Regions from separate parts of the Oceanimonas sp. AH20CE76 genome, predicted to be linked through region 2. Evidence: predicted binding sites of a transcription regulator. Region 2 holds the regulator's gene; the other holds the start of a gene.

Region 1 (7,368 bases), 1.3 Mb from region 2:
CGGCCTGCACAACGGTCAGCTTCAGGCCGGGAATGCGCACGTCGTAAAAGGTATTGCCGGCCCCGTTGATAAAGCGCAACCGTACCCGTTCACCGGGTTGAAACAGTCCGGCCCAGTTGCCTGCCGGTGTGGTACCGTTCATCAGGTAGGTCAGGGTTTCGGAAGACAGATCCGCCAGATCGCTTGGGCTCATGCGCATTTCATTCCACATTTGCCGCTTTTCCAGTGCGACATTCAGCCCGCCTCTGGCCATGTCCTGAAAAAAATCCACCACTGTGGGCTGATTAAAGTTGTAGTAATCCCCCTGGTTTTTGAGCTTGCCAAACACCCGCATGGGGTTTTCATCGGTCCAGTCCGACAACAGCACCACATGCTCCCGCTCGGCCTTGATGGTGTCGGCATCGGCCGGCTCTACAATCAGGGCACCATACATGCCGGTCAGCTCCTGCATGCCCGAGTGCGAGTGGTACCAGTAAGTGCCGCTTTGCTCCAGGGTATAGCGATAGGTGAAGGTTTCACCGGGCGCAATGCCGGCAAAGCTGATGCCGGGCACACCGTCCATGTCAAAAGGCAGAATGATGCCGTGCCAGTGAATGGAGGTAGGCTCCTTGAGCCGGTTGGTGACGCGAATGGTCACCGTATCACCCTCGCGCATGCGCAAGGTGGGGCCCGGAATGGAGCCGTTAATGGTGGTGGCCATGCGGGTTTTGCCGGTGAAATTGACCGGGGTTTCGTCGATCACCAGATCGAATTCGGTTCCGGACAGCTCGGGTACATGGCCCGTTATGGTGGTAGGCACGGGGGATCGGGCCGAGGCTAGCATGGGTGCCAGCCCCAGCACCACGCCACCTGCTGCCAGCCCCTGCACAAAACGCCGCCGGGGCAGATTGTTTGGCTGTGTCATCGCCTGTTTCTCTTTGCTGCTTGTTATGCTCACAGCATAGAGAGGCACACCTGAAGCCAACATGACAGGCAAATGACAAAATTGTCATCTTATGGTGACAAAGCCATCAGCCAGGGCCGGCGCGCTTGAGCCGTCTCTGCGCGTGCGCCATTATGATCCTATTCCTTTGTCACGGAGCACGGTATGAAACTGCTGATCATCGAAGATGAGCAAAGCACAGGAGACTATCTGCAAAAAGGCCTGCGTGAAGCTGGCATGGTGGTGGATCTGGTGCGTAACGGCCTGGATGGCCTGCATCAGGCCAGCGCCGAGCCTTATGATCTGCTGGTGGTGGATGTGATGCTGCCGGACCTTGACGGCTGGCGTATTGTGGCGGCGCTGCGCGAACAGGGGCAGAAAATGCCCATTTTATTTCTGACCGCCAAAGACAGCATAGAAGACAGAGTGCGAGGTCTTGAGCTGGGTGCCGATGATTATCTGGTTAAGCCCTTTGCCTTTGCCGAGCTGCTGGCCCGGGTGCGCAGCCTGCTGCGCCGGGGCGCTCCCCGTCAGGATGAACACAAGCTGCAGGTGGCAGATTTGGTGCTGGACTTACCGCGCCGCCAGGTTAGCCGCGCTGGCACGTCCATTCACCTTACCAATAAGGAATTTGCGCTGCTGGAGCTGCTAGTACGCCGTCGGGGGGAAGTACTGCCCCGCTCGTTGATCGCCTCTCTGGTGTGGGACATGAACTTCGACAGCGACACCAACGTGATTGATGTATCCATACGCCGGTTGCGCAGCAAGATTGACGACGGTTTTGAGCCACGGCTTATTCATACTGTGCGGGGCATGGGCTACACCCTGGATACAGAAAGAGGATGCTGATGCATCCTCTTTGATCATTAACCCAGCAACTCCTTGCGCACGATGGCGGCACCGGCGCTCAGGGCATTGAGCTTGCCTCTGGCAACCTCGCGGGCCAGGGGGGCCATACCACAGTTGGTGCTGGGGTAGAGCTTATCGGCATCTACAAACTGCAGGGCCTTGCGCAGGGTGTCGGCCACTTGTTCCGGCGTTTCAATGGCATTGGTGGCCACATCAATGGCCCCTACCATCACCTTTTTGCCGCGAATAAGTTCAATCAGCTCCATGGGCACATGGGAGTTCTGGCATTCCAGCGACACTATGTCGATATTGGACTGCTGCAGCCGCGGGAACACTTCTTCATATTGCCGCCACTCGGATCCAAGGGTCTTTTTCCAGTCGGTGTTGGCTTTAATGCCGTAGCCGTAGCAGATGTGCACGGCGGTCTCACACTTCAAACCTTCAATGGCACGCTCCAGGGCAGCAATGCCCCAGTCATTCACTTCATCAAAGAAGACGTTAAAGGCCGGCTCGTCAAACTGAATAATGTCCACGCCCGCCGCTTCCAGCTCTCTGGCTTCCTGGTTGAGAATTTTGGCAAATTCCCAGGCCAGTTTTTCCCGGCTTTGGTAATGACCATCATACAGCGTGTCGATCATGGTCATGGGGCCGGGCAGCGCCCATTTAATGGGCTTGTCGGTCTGGGTGCGCAGAAATTTGGCATCTTCCACAAACACCGGCTTCTGGCGGCTGACGGCACCCACCACAGACGGCACACTGGCGTCGTAGCGATCACGGATTTTAACGGTTCTGCGCTGTTCAAAATCCACCCCGTCGAGGTGTTCAATAAAGGTGGTGACAAAGTGCTGACGGGTCTGCTCGCCGTCGCTCACAATGTCGATGCCGGCGGTTTGCTGCTCCTGCAGCGATACCCGCAGCGCATCCTGCTTGCCGTCGATCAGCTCCTGCCCTTCCAGCTTCCAGGGTGACCAGAGAGTCTCGGGCTGGGCCAGCCAGGACGGTTTGGGCAGGCTGCCGGCGGTAGAAGTAGGTAATAATAACTGGGTCATCATAAATTCCGTTTCTGTTCTCGTTAATTATCAGGCCCTTTTATCAGGGCCTTGTTTTATTATCAGGCGTAGTTGGCAGACCACTGTTCCAGAATGTCCTGATAAGGCTTGATAAACACGTCTTCAGCGAATTTGCCCTGTTTTTTGGCCAGCTGGCTGCGCTCTTCTCTGTCATACACAATGTGAGTGACGGAGTGATCGACGTTTTGCAGATCCGGTTTATAGCACTTACCGGCGCTGGCATTGGCATTGTAAATTTCCGGCCGGTAGATTTTCTGGAATGACTCCATGGTACTGATGGTGCTGATCAGCTCCAGATTGGTGTAGTCATTGAGCAAATCGCCAAAGAAGAAAAAGGCCAGCGGAGCCACGCTGCCGGGCGGCATAAAGTAGCGCACCTTAAGGCCCATCTTCTTGAAATACTGCTCGGTGAGTGACGACTCGTTAGGCAGATATTCCACGCCCAGAATGGGGTGCTGGTTTTCAGTCTGATGATAGGTCTTGTTGTCTGACACACTCAGGCAGATCACCGGCAGCTTGGCAAAGTTCTGTTTGTAGGCGTCAGACTGCACAAAGCTTTTGAACAGCTTGCCGTGCAGATCGCCAAAGTTTTCCGGCACGCTGAAGCCGGCCTTGCCCTTGTTGTGCTCCAGCAGCAACACGCTGAAATCATAATCACGCACATAAGAAGAAAAGTTATTGCCCACTATGCCTTCAATGCGCTGCTTGGTCTTGTGGTCAACAATGTAGGTTTTCAGGATCTCTATGGTCGGAAAGCGTTCGGCATCGGTGTTGATGTCGAGATCAACCGAGATAATTTCCAGCTCAACAGAGTAACGATTGGCGTTGGGATTGTCCCAGCTTGCCATGGCATTAAACCGGTTGTTGATCATGGTGAGGGCGTTGCGCAGGTTCTGCTGACGGCTCTCTCCCCGGGCCAGATTGGCAAAGTTGGTGGTAGCACGAGTGCTGTCTGCAGGTTGGTAGTTTTCGTCGAAGGCGATGCTGTTCACCGAAAATTTGAAATCGTTACTCATGATTTTTATCCCTTTGTCCCGCAATGAAGTTTGTATTCTGTGTGCAGCACCGGATGTCCAGACATCCAGAGCTAAGCGATGAGTTAAGTTATACAGACTCAATTACATGAACAAAAATGATTTAATTTCATCAATAAATGAAATTATTGCATGAGTTGCTCAGGCTATACCCTGAGCCTGAGTGATAAAGTCACTCAAATAGCTGATGTGCTCCTCACCCTTGCGCACGCCCAGAAAAATCTGCTTGTTAATGCCCTGCTCACCAAAACGCAGGCTTTTAATGGGCATTTTTTGGGCAAACTCGTCTACCAGCCAGCCCGGCAGCGCGCTGACGCCCCGGCCCGCTGCCACCATCTGCAGCATGATTTCTGTGGTTTCTATGGTTTTGTGCCTTTTTACCGTACATTTAGCCGGATTTAAAAACTGGCTGAAAATATCCAGCCGCTCGGGCTCTACCGGATAGGTAAACAGCACTTCGCCGGCCAGTTGCTCGGGCAACACCGCAGCCTGTGCGGCAAGCGGGTGGCTTGATGCCACCACCAGCCGGTGCTCATAATCAAATACGGGAATAAAGCTCAGGCTGGGTTTGTAGAGAGGATCGGGCGTGACCAGAATATCAATTTCAAAACTGTGCAGCGCACCCAGGCCACCAAACTGAAACTCCTGTTTAACGTCAATATCGACGTTGGGCCACTTTTCCAGATAGGGTTCAATCACTTTCAGCAGCCACTGGTAGCAAGGGTGGCACTCCATACCAATGCGCAGCGAGCCCATCTCGCCGGTGGCAATTTGCCGCAGCAAATGCTCTGTGTGTTTGAACTGGGGCAGCACGCGGTTGGCGAGCGTTAAAATTTGCTCGCCGGCATTGGTCAGGCGCAGGCTTCGGCCCTCTTTTTGCCACACCGGCGTTTTTAGCTGGCCTTCCAGCTTTTTTATGCTGTGACTGAGGGCCGACTGCGACAAGTTTAACGACTCAGCAGCCTGAGTCAGGGTGCCCTGCTCTTTAATGGCCGCCAGCACTTCAAGGTGAAAACGTTCCAGCATGTGCAAGCTCCGCGCAAAAGTCATGAATATAATTCATGACTTATCAAAAATATACGCGGCGAGGCAGCCGGAGCGAGATAAGCGTGGTGAACAACAAAAACAGCGCTGAGATCCACAGACAGGCCTGCAGGCCGGCACTGCCCTGCCCCGCCAGCTGAAACACAAAGCCCGACAGCAAGGTGCCAATAAGCCGGCCCATGGCGTTGGACATGTAATAAAACCCCACATCCAGCGATACGCCGTCACTGCTGGCATGGCTGACAATCAGGTAGCTGTGCAGAGACGAGTTCACCGCAAACACCACACCAAACAGCAACAGACCACCTATCAGTACCCAGGCCGGGCTCAGGCCGTTCATCAGGCCCAGCGCCATGGCGGCAGGCAGCAGTGTCAGTGCCGCTGCCCAGCATGTGGCACCGGTGCCATCTGCCTGCTTGCCGGTAATGCGTGGCGCCAGCGACTGCACCAGCCCGTAGCCCATGACCCACAGCGCCAGAAAGCCGCCGGTCTGGCCGTGGCTCCAGCCAAGGGTCTGAGACAAAAACACCGGCAACGCCACCACAAACCAGACATCCCGGGCACCAAATAAAAACAGCCGCGCCGCCGAGAGAATATTGATGGCCGGGCTTTTGGAAAACAGATCCCGGAATTCCGGCTTGTGCTTCGCCTTGCCCAGCTCCTGCTTCAGCAATATCAGGCTGAGCAGCCATACCAGCGCCAGGGCAGCGGCCATGGCAGTAACGGCACCGGCAAAGCCCAGCCAGGCAAGCAGTGCACCGCCCAGAAAGAACCCTGCCCCTTTAAGGGCGTTTTTGGAGCCGGTGAGCACCGCCACCCATTTATAGAGACTGCCTTCTTCGGGCACCAGGGTCTTGATGGCACTTTTGGCGCTCATCTTGTTCAGATCCTTGGCAATGCCCGACAGCGCCTGGGCCGCCATCACCCAGGGCACGGTAAGCGCCGGCATCAGCAACATGGCCAGCGCCAGTACCTGCAAGCCAAGGCCCAGGTTCATGGTGCGGTTCAGCCCAATGCGGGCACCCAGCCAGCCCCCTGCCAGGTTGGTGATCACCCCAAACAGCTCATAAAACAAAAACAACAGGGCAATGTTCAGCGGTGAATAACCCAGCTCATGAAAGTGCAGCACCACCAGCATGCGCAGGGCACCGTCGGTGAGGGTAAAGGCCCAGTAATTGCCGGTGACCACCAAATACTGGCGCACGGCAGGAGACAAGCCGGTCAGCATTTATGCACGCCCCACCTTCAGCGCCAGCTCGGCGGTACGGTTGGCATAGCCCCATTCGTTGTCGTACCAGGCATAGATTTTTACCTGAGTGCCGTTTACCACCATGGTGGACAGGGCATCAATAATGCTGGAGCGCGGATCGGTCTGATAATCCACCGACACCAGAGGCCGCTCTTCATAGCCCAGAATGCCGTTCAGCTCGCCCTCGGCGGCCGCTTTCAGCAGCGCATTGACCTCTTGTGCCGTGGTTTCCCGGGCCACTTCAAACACACAGTCGGTGATGGAGGCGTTGCTGAGCGGCACGCGAATGGCATGGCCGTTCAGCTTGCCCTTAAGCTCGGGAAAAATATGGGTAATGGCGGTGGCCGATCCTGTGGTGGTAGGAATAAGGCTGGTACCACAGGAACGCGCCCGGCGCAGATCTTTATGGGGCGCATCCAGAATGGTCTGAGTATTGGTAATGCTGTGAATGGTAGTGATAGAGCCATGCACTATGCCCAGTTGCTCGTGCATTACCTTTACCACCGGTGCCAGGCAGTTGGTGGTGCAGGAGGCGGCGGTCACTATGGGATGTTTTTCGGCATCAAACAGGTGATCGTTCACCCCCATCACCACATTCAGCACGCCCTCTTCTTTTACAGGTGCCGTCACTACCACCCGTTTTACGCCCTGATCCAGATAGGCCTGCAGCACCGCCTTGCTCTTCATCTTGCCCGAGGCTTCAATCACCAGGTCGCAGCCGGACCAGTCGGTGTCGGCAATGGCCTTGTTGCCGCTTACCGCAATGTTCCGGCCGTTGATCTGCATGGTGTTGCCGTCGGCGGCGGCCTCATGGCACCAGCGCCCGTGCACCGAGTCAAAATTCAGCAGGTGCGCCAGAGTGGCTGCATCGCCGGCAGGGTCGTTAATATGCACTATTTCCACATCACTGTGCTCACACAGCACCCGCATGGTAAGCCGGCCCATGCGGCCAAATCCGTTAATACCTACTTTTATGGTCATCTTGTCATTCCTTGTGAAAGTAAAAACACCTTAAGCGTGAGAAAACCAGTGCTGAGTGCGGTTCACCAGTGCCACCAAAGACAGCATCACCGGCACTTCCACCAGCACGCCTACCACAGTGGCCAGCGCCGCCCCCGAGTGCAGGCCAAACAACGAAATGGCCACCGCTACCGCCAGCTCAAAAAAGTTGGAAGTGCCAATCATGCAGGCCGGTCCGGC
Region 2 (7,368 bases):
GAACTGGGCCAGTGGGTGATCCGTCACTTGTTAGAGCAAATGACATTATGGCAGCAGGCCGGCCGCGATTATCAGGCCAGCTTTAATGCCAGTGCCGGACAGCTGCTGCATCCGGATTTCTGCAGCAATCTGGAGCACCTGCTGAACCTGTATGCCGCTGTGCCGCCGCAGCGACTTGAGCTTGAGTTTCAGGAGGGGGCGGTGCGCAATGATCTGCCGGCGCTGTCTGCGGTGCTGAACCATTGCCGGCGTTTGGGGCTGACGATTTCTCTTGATAATTTTGGTGCCGAGCATGCGTCACTGGTCAGCCTGAACCGTTTACCGGTAGATGTGATCAAAATAGACAGACGCTTTATTACTGACTTATTAACCAATCCCACCGATGTCAGCATGGTAGAAGGGGTGGTGCAGCTTGCTGCTGCACTGCAAATGCTGGTGGTGGCCGAGGGGATGGAAGCCCCAGAGCTGGGCACCCGGCTGCAGCAGCTGGGCTGCCACTATGTGCAGGGCTATGGTATTTCTCATCCCATGCCGCCCGGAGCCATTGATGAATGGCTGGCGGAGTGGAATCAGCACAGGCCGTTGCAGTAATAAAAAACCCCGGCAAGTGCCGAGGTCTCATTATTATCTTACTTGTGTGGCCGCAGGTTTACAGCTGCGGGCCGGCGGCCACCAGGGCTTTGCCTTCGTCGGTGTCGGTGAACTTCTCGAAGTTGTTCACAAAGCGCTGAGCCAGATCCTGTGCCTTGGCGTCCCATTCGGCCGGGTCGGCATAGGTGTTGCGCGGATCCAGAATAGACACGTCTTCCACGCCGGCCAGGCTGGTGGGAATAGCCACATTGAAGTAGGGCAGCTCAACAAACTCGCTGTTTTCAATGGAGCCGTCGAGAATGGCATTGATGATGGCGCGGGTGGCCTTGATGGAAATCCGCTTGCCGGTGCCGTTCCAGCCGGTATTCACCAGATAGGCTTCAGCACCGACAGCGTCCATACGCTTGGCCAGTACTTCAGCATACTGAGTGGGATGCAGGCTCAGGAAAGCAGCACCAAAACAGCTGGAGAAAGTAGGAGTCGGCTCGGTAATGCCACGCTCGGTACCGGCCAGTTTGGCGGTAAAGCCGGACAGGAAGTGGTACTGAGCCTGGCTGCGGGTCAGTTTGGCTACCGGCGGCAGTACGCCAAAGGCGTCGGCAGTCAGGAAAATCACTTTCTTGGCATGACCCGCCTTGGATATCGGCTTGACGATATTGTCGATGTGGTAAATGGGATAAGAGACACGAGTGTTTTCGGTCTTGGAACCATCGTCAAAGTCAACGGTACCATCTTCACGGACAGTCACGTTTTCCAGCAGCGCATCGCGGCGAATGGCGGCGTAGATTTCCGGCTCGTTTTCCTTACTCAGTTTGATGGTCTTGGCATAGCAGCCACCTTCAAAGTTGAACACACCGTCGTCGTCCCAGCCGTGCTCATCGTCGCCAATCAGCTGACGGTTGGGATCGGTAGACAGGGTGGTTTTACCGGTGCCGGACAGACCAAAGAAGATGGCCACATCGCCGTCTTTGCCCACGTTGGCTGAGCAGTGCATGGAGGCAATGCCTTTCAGCGGCAGCAGGTAGTTCATCATGGAGAACATGCCTTTTTTCATTTCGCCGCCGTACCAGGTGCCGCCAATCAGCTGCACGCGTTCGGTCAGGTTAAAGGCAACAAAGTTCTCGCTGTTAAGACCCTGCTCTTTCCAGTTGGGGTTAGTGCATTTGGCACCGTTCATGACCACAAAGTCAGGCTCGAAGTTTTCCAGCTCGGCGTCACTCGGGCGAATGAACATGTTTTTTACAAAGTGCGCCTGCCAGGCCACTTCAGTAATAAAACGCACGGCCAGGCGGGTATCGGCGTTGGCACCACAGAAAGTATCAACAACAAACAGGCGCTTGCCGGACAGCTGAGTGGTCACCAGCCCCTTGAGCTGCTCCCAGGTTTCCTGCGTCATGGGTTTGTTGTCGTTCTTGCCCTGATCAGCCCACCATACGGTGTCACGGGTGACGTCGTCGCGAACAATGTATTTGTCCTTGGGGGAGCGACCGGTAAAAATGCCGGTATCTACGGCCACGGCACCCAGGCTGGTTTCCACGCCTTTTTCATAGCCTTCCAGGTCGGCACGGGTTTCTTCTGCAAACAGTTGCTCGTAGGAAGGGTTATACAGTACATCGGTAACGTCATTGATACCGTAGCGGGATAAGCCGAGTTGTTGCGCCTTGGGCGTCATTGTTCACTCCTGGATTTGGTACAGAGGGGTTACTTGGTTATTTTGAATTTTTTGAAATGCGAGTTTATCAAGAATTCAGTGTCAAATAGGGGATCTGGTTCAAAATTTATAATTTTGCGACACGAATTAAGAGGATGTAAGTGAAATTTAAGTTTATTATGCTGAGTTGATGTTAATTTACTGTGCCATTATTTTGTTTATTAATGAGTAAATAGCGTAACTTGAGCAGAGAGCGTAAGGCAAACGTTAAAAAATAAACACGGGCCGGCCATTGCCGGCCCGAATAATTCGATGCTATTTTGTTCAGTGCAGTGTCTGGCTGAACAGCGTCTGCACATCGCTGCCATCAAACTGATAATGATGGCCGCAATAGTCGCAGTGCATTTCAATTTTGCCTTTTTCTTCAATCAGCTCCATGGCTTCCTGCTGGCCTACCTGCAGCAGGGCCTGCTCGCACTTTTCTTTTGAGCAGGTGCACTGAAAACTGACCGGCTGCGGATCAAATACGCGCACTGCCTCCTGATGATAGAGCCGGTACAGTACTTCCTGTGCGTCCAGCTGCAGCAGCTCTTCTGCCTTTACCGTGCCGGTCAGTGCCTCCAGATGTTCAAAATCCTGCTGTTGTCCTTCCGCTTCGCTGGGCAGCGACTGCAGCAGCATGCCGGCAGCGGCCTGATGATCGCCCTGCAGGCCGGTAAACAGCCAGATGCGGGTGGCCAGCTGCTCCGACTGAGCAAAGTAGTTCTCCAGGCTGGCGGCCAGTGAGTTTTCGTTCAGCTCGACTATGCCCTGATAACGTTCGCCGTTTTCCGGGGTAATGGTAATGGCGATATAGCCGGTGCCCACCAGATCGGCCAGCCGCTCACTGTCGGGCACTGTGCCCTGCCAGCGGGCCACACCGCGCATTTGCTGGTGATGGTTACCGTTAATCACCGCCAGGCTGACCGGGCCGTCACCCTGCAGCTGCACTGTGATATGGCCTTCAAACTTGAGCGTGGCGGTCAGCAGGCTGGTCGCGGTCAGCAGCTCGCCCAGCAGCCGCTGCACCGGCACCGGATAGGCCTGGCCGGAAAGCACCTGCTGAAAACTTTGCTGCAGCTGCACCAGCTCGCCGCGCACCTGATAATGGTCGAACAGATAACGATGAAGTTGGTCGGGTTTGTTCATCAAAATAGATCCTGTCTGGGCTCAGTGGCCCTGCTTTATTTTGAGCAGGGTGCGTCTTTCTTTTTTGTCGGGCCTGCGCTCCGGGCTTGGGGCAAACTGACTGTTGAGCTTGCGTGCCCTGGCATTATGCTCTCGTTGCGCCAGGCTGGCTTCGGTTTCACGGTACAGCTGCTGGGCCAGCTCTGCCTTGCCGCGCTTGTCTGACAACGCCTGTACGATCACTTCCCGTTCATCGTGGCCCTGACGCAGCCGGATGGTGGCACCGGTTTCCACCTGTTTGCCGGGCTTGGTGCGCTGGCCGTTGTAGTGCACCTTGCCGCCATCGATCATGTCTCGGGCCAGACTGCGGGTTTTGTAAAAGCGCGCGGCCCACAGCCACTTGTCCAGCCGCACGATATCCGTTTTTGCGTTCATGGTGGTTGCCCCGGTCAAAATCGAATATGTAATTATATCAGATGACCCCCTTTGGCATACAAGACAGGACCAATTCACATTTTGTGATCAATCTGCGGCAGACGTTGGCGGTCAGTTGCGATAACCTCATACAAGGGCGATTTTAAACGGGACCGGCCATGACCGACGACAAACAGAAGCCAACCATTTTGCATACCGAGCTGGTGGCAGAAAGCCGCCTTTTTCGGGTTGAATCTGTGCACCTTCGTTTCAGTAACGGCACTGAGCGCATTTATGAAAGAATGCGCGGCGGCGGACGCGGTGCCGTTATGCTGGTGCCCATGCTGGATGACAACACCATTTTACTGATTCGGGAGTACTCTGCCGGGACGCACAGTTATGAACTGGGTTTTCCCAAAGGGCTGATCGACCCCGGAGAAACGGCTCTGGAAGCCGGCAACCGGGAGCTGATGGAAGAAGTGGGCTACGGTGCCCGCACCCTGATACCACTCAAGCAGGTAAGTCTTGCCCCCGGCTATTTTGGCAGCAGTATGGATATTGTGCTGGCCCGGGACTTGTATCCCGAGCAGCGTGAAGGTGATGAGCCGGAGCCGCTGGAAGTCGTTCCCTGGCCTCTGGAACGGCTGGGTGAGCTGATGGCCCGGCCTGACTTTTCGGAAGCCCGCAGCATCTGTGGTCTGTTTTTGTTACAGGACTGGCTTAACAAAGAGGAATAAGCATGGATACCTGTGCCCTGCTACCGGGTGTAAAGGCGGCAGCCCGAGAATCCGGAAGATTAATTCTGTCTATGTATAACAGTGGCCGTTACATCGCTGAAAATAAAGACGACGACAGTCCGGTAACCAGTGCCGATCTGGCGGCTCATGATTATCTGAACCGTGCCTTGCGGGAGCTGGCGGATATTCCGGTGCTGTCGGAAGAGGGCGGAGATATTCCGCTGGCAGAGCGCAATGCCTGGCCCCGTTACTGGCTGGTGGATCCGCTGGACGGCACACAGGAGTTTATTGCCGGCAGTGGTGATTTTTCTACCATGATCGCTCTGGTTGAGCACGGCAGGCCGGTACTGGGGGTGGTGTTCGGGCCTGTGCATGATGTGATGTATTACGCGGTACGGGGGCAGGGTGCCTTTAAAGAAGCCGGCGGCGAAATACGCCAGATTCATGCCCGCCACTACCGGACACAGGTGAACAGCCTTTGTATTACCATCAGCCGGCGGCAAAATGTGGAGTGGGTGCGCTCCCGCCTGACCGATAAGCTGGATTACCGGCTGGTGCCACTGGGCTCCAGTTCGCTCAAATCCTGTCTGGTGGCGGAAGGAAAAGCCGATTTGTATATGCGCATCGGCCCCACCGGTGAATGGGACACAGGGGCTACGCAATGCATAGTGGAAGAAGCCGGCGGCCGTATTCTGGACCTGGGGCTGGAAAAGCTCAGTTATAACCAGCGCGACAGCATGATTAACCCGAACTTTATTACCCTCGGGGATGAAAGCCTGCCCTGGCAGGAGATATTAAAGCCTGAAGCGAACTGAAAGCTGTCAGCTGTAAGTGGTGGTGTTAGTGAACCCTGAGCTGTGCCTGCAAATGACTGTGAATAGGCAGGCACAGCTCGGGGACTTCAGACTGCTCTTGGCTGCTGACAGCTTACCGCTTATGGCTGTGTCTTAGTCGTCCTGCCCGAAGTCTTCAATTTCCAGACCCAGGGCGGTCATGATTTCCCGTGCCTGAGCAGGGATCTGATCGGGTACATCTTTACGCAGGTCGTCGTCCTGAGGCAGGGGCTGGCCGGTGTAGGCATGCAGAAAGGCCTCACACAGCAGCTCGCTGTTGGTGGCATGACGCAGGTTGTTGACCTGGCGGCGGGTACGCTCATCGGTCAGCACTTTCAGCACCTTCAGCGGGATGGAGACGGTGATTTTCTTGACCTGCTCGCTTTTCTTGCCGTGCTCGGCGTAAGGGCTGATGTAGTCGCCGTTCCATTCAGTTTTCATTATGCACCTGCGTTCGGAAATGATTTTCCGGCGAATTGTAACCCCTGCATTTTGTGTTGGCAATCCAACAGCAAAGCCTTATAGATGTCTAGGTGGCTTGACGGCTTATTTTGTTCGAGTTACTGTGCCTTCCTCAGAATTGTGTTTCAGGCTGCCGTGTGCAAAGGAGAAGGACATGCCAAATTACAAGACTCAGACTCACGCCGTTCGTACCGGCCTTGAGAGCGACACGCAGCATGGCGCCGTAGTGCCGCCCATTTATCTGACCAGCACCTTCACCTTTTCCGATTTTAATGAAAAGCGTCAGTTTGATTATGCCCGCTCCGGTAACCCCACCCGCCAGACCCTGATCGACGCCCTGACCCATCTGGAGGAAGGGGGCGGTGCTGCCGTGACTGCCAGCGGTCTGGGGGCCATTAATCTGATTGTTACCTCACAGCTTAAACCCGGAGATCTGCTGGTGGTGCCCCACGACAGCTACGGCGGCAGTCAGCGGTTGTTCAACTCTCTGGCTGCCAAGGGACTGTTTGAACTGGCCTATGTGGATCAGACCGATGCCGCCGCCATGGCTGAAGTAATGGCGCGCAAGCCTCGTATGCTGTGGATTGAAACGCCTTCCAACCCCTTGCTGCGGGTAGTGGATATTCAGGCGCTGTGTGCTGCCGCCAAAGAAGTGGGTGCCCTCACAGTGGTAGACAACACCTTTTTGTCACCGGCGTTGCAGCAGCCGCTCAAGCTGGGTGCCGATTTGGTGCTGCACTCCACCACCAAATACATTAACGGCCACTCCGATGCGATTGGCGGTGCCGTGGTGGCTGCCGACGCCGGCCTGGCAGAAGAGCTGCGCTGGTGGGCCAACTGCCTGGGGCTGACCGGTTCAGCGTTTGATAACTACCTGACCCTGCGCGGCCTGCGTACCCTTGGAGTGCGTATGCGTCAGCACTGCGAGAACGCCGAGGCGCTGGTGGCATTTCTGCAAAGCCAGCCAAAAGTGAAGGCGGTGTATCATCCCAGCCTGCCGGGCAATCCGGGCCATGAAGCCGCCGCCCGCCAGCAAAAAGGCTTTGGTGCCATGCTCAGTTTTGAGCTGGATGCAGACGAAGCCGGCATGAAGGCATTCCTGCATGAGCTGCAGCTGTTCTCCCTGGCCGAGTCGCTGGGCGGCGTAGAAAGCCTGATCAACCATCCTGCCACCATGACCCACGCTGCCATGACCCCGGAAGCTCTGATTGAGGCGGGCATCAGCCAGCAGCTGCTGCGGGTGTCGGTGGGTATTGAGGATAGCAGCGATCTGATCAAGGATCTGGAAAACGCATTTAAGGTACTCAGCAAGTAAATGACTATTCTTGAGCCCGAGCCCGGCGCACACCGACCGGTACACAAGTTTGGCGGCAGCAGCCTGGCCGATGCCGCCTGTTTTCACCGGGTAGCCGGCATTATTCATCAGCTGCAGCAGCCTGACGCCCTGATAGTGGTCTCGGCACCGGGTAAAACCACCAACCGGCTGATTGAGCTGCTCAATCTGTTTGCCAGC

What was found. Region 2 encodes MetJ, which represses methionine synthesis genes. Its sites were predicted from a motif close to AGANNTCTAGANNTCT; they were not measured.
Region 1: a site for MetJ is predicted at 3,909-3,924, ahead of N2M06_RS08440 (DUF1852 domain-containing protein). Genes of this name have one in related genera too.

The regions. Positions count from the first base shown of each region.
Region 1 covers NZ_CP155481.1:1,726,108-1,733,475, forward strand. Annotated here, with positions in the region: gene N2M06_RS08425 (copper resistance system multicopper oxidase) at 1-904, opposite strand, end outside; gene N2M06_RS08430 (heavy metal response regulator transcription factor) at 1,088-1,771, shown strand; gene N2M06_RS08435 (methionine synthase) at 1,789-2,823, opposite strand; gene N2M06_RS08440 (DUF1852 domain-containing protein) at 2,883-3,857, opposite strand; gene N2M06_RS08445 (LysR family transcriptional regulator) at 4,017-4,901, opposite strand; gene arsJ (organoarsenical effux MFS transporter ArsJ) at 4,945-6,147, opposite strand; gene N2M06_RS08455 (ArsJ-associated glyceraldehyde-3-phosphate dehydrogenase) at 6,148-7,149, opposite strand; gene arsB (ACR3 family arsenite efflux transporter) at 7,180-7,368, opposite strand, start outside.
Region 2 covers NZ_CP155481.1:3,049,453-3,056,820, reverse strand. Annotated here, with positions in the region: gene N2M06_RS14910 (EAL domain-containing protein) at 1-591, shown strand, start outside; gene pckA (phosphoenolpyruvate carboxykinase (ATP)) at 650-2,263, opposite strand; gene hslO (Hsp33 family molecular chaperone HslO) at 2,567-3,430, opposite strand; gene hslR (ribosome-associated heat shock protein Hsp15) at 3,452-3,844, opposite strand; gene nudE (ADP compounds hydrolase NudE) at 4,003-4,560, shown strand; gene cysQ (3'(2'),5'-bisphosphate nucleotidase CysQ) at 4,563-5,375, shown strand; gene metJ (met regulon transcriptional regulator MetJ) at 5,508-5,834, opposite strand; gene metB (cystathionine gamma-synthase) at 6,010-7,170, shown strand; gene metL (bifunctional aspartate kinase/homoserine dehydrogenase II) at 7,171-7,368, shown strand, end outside.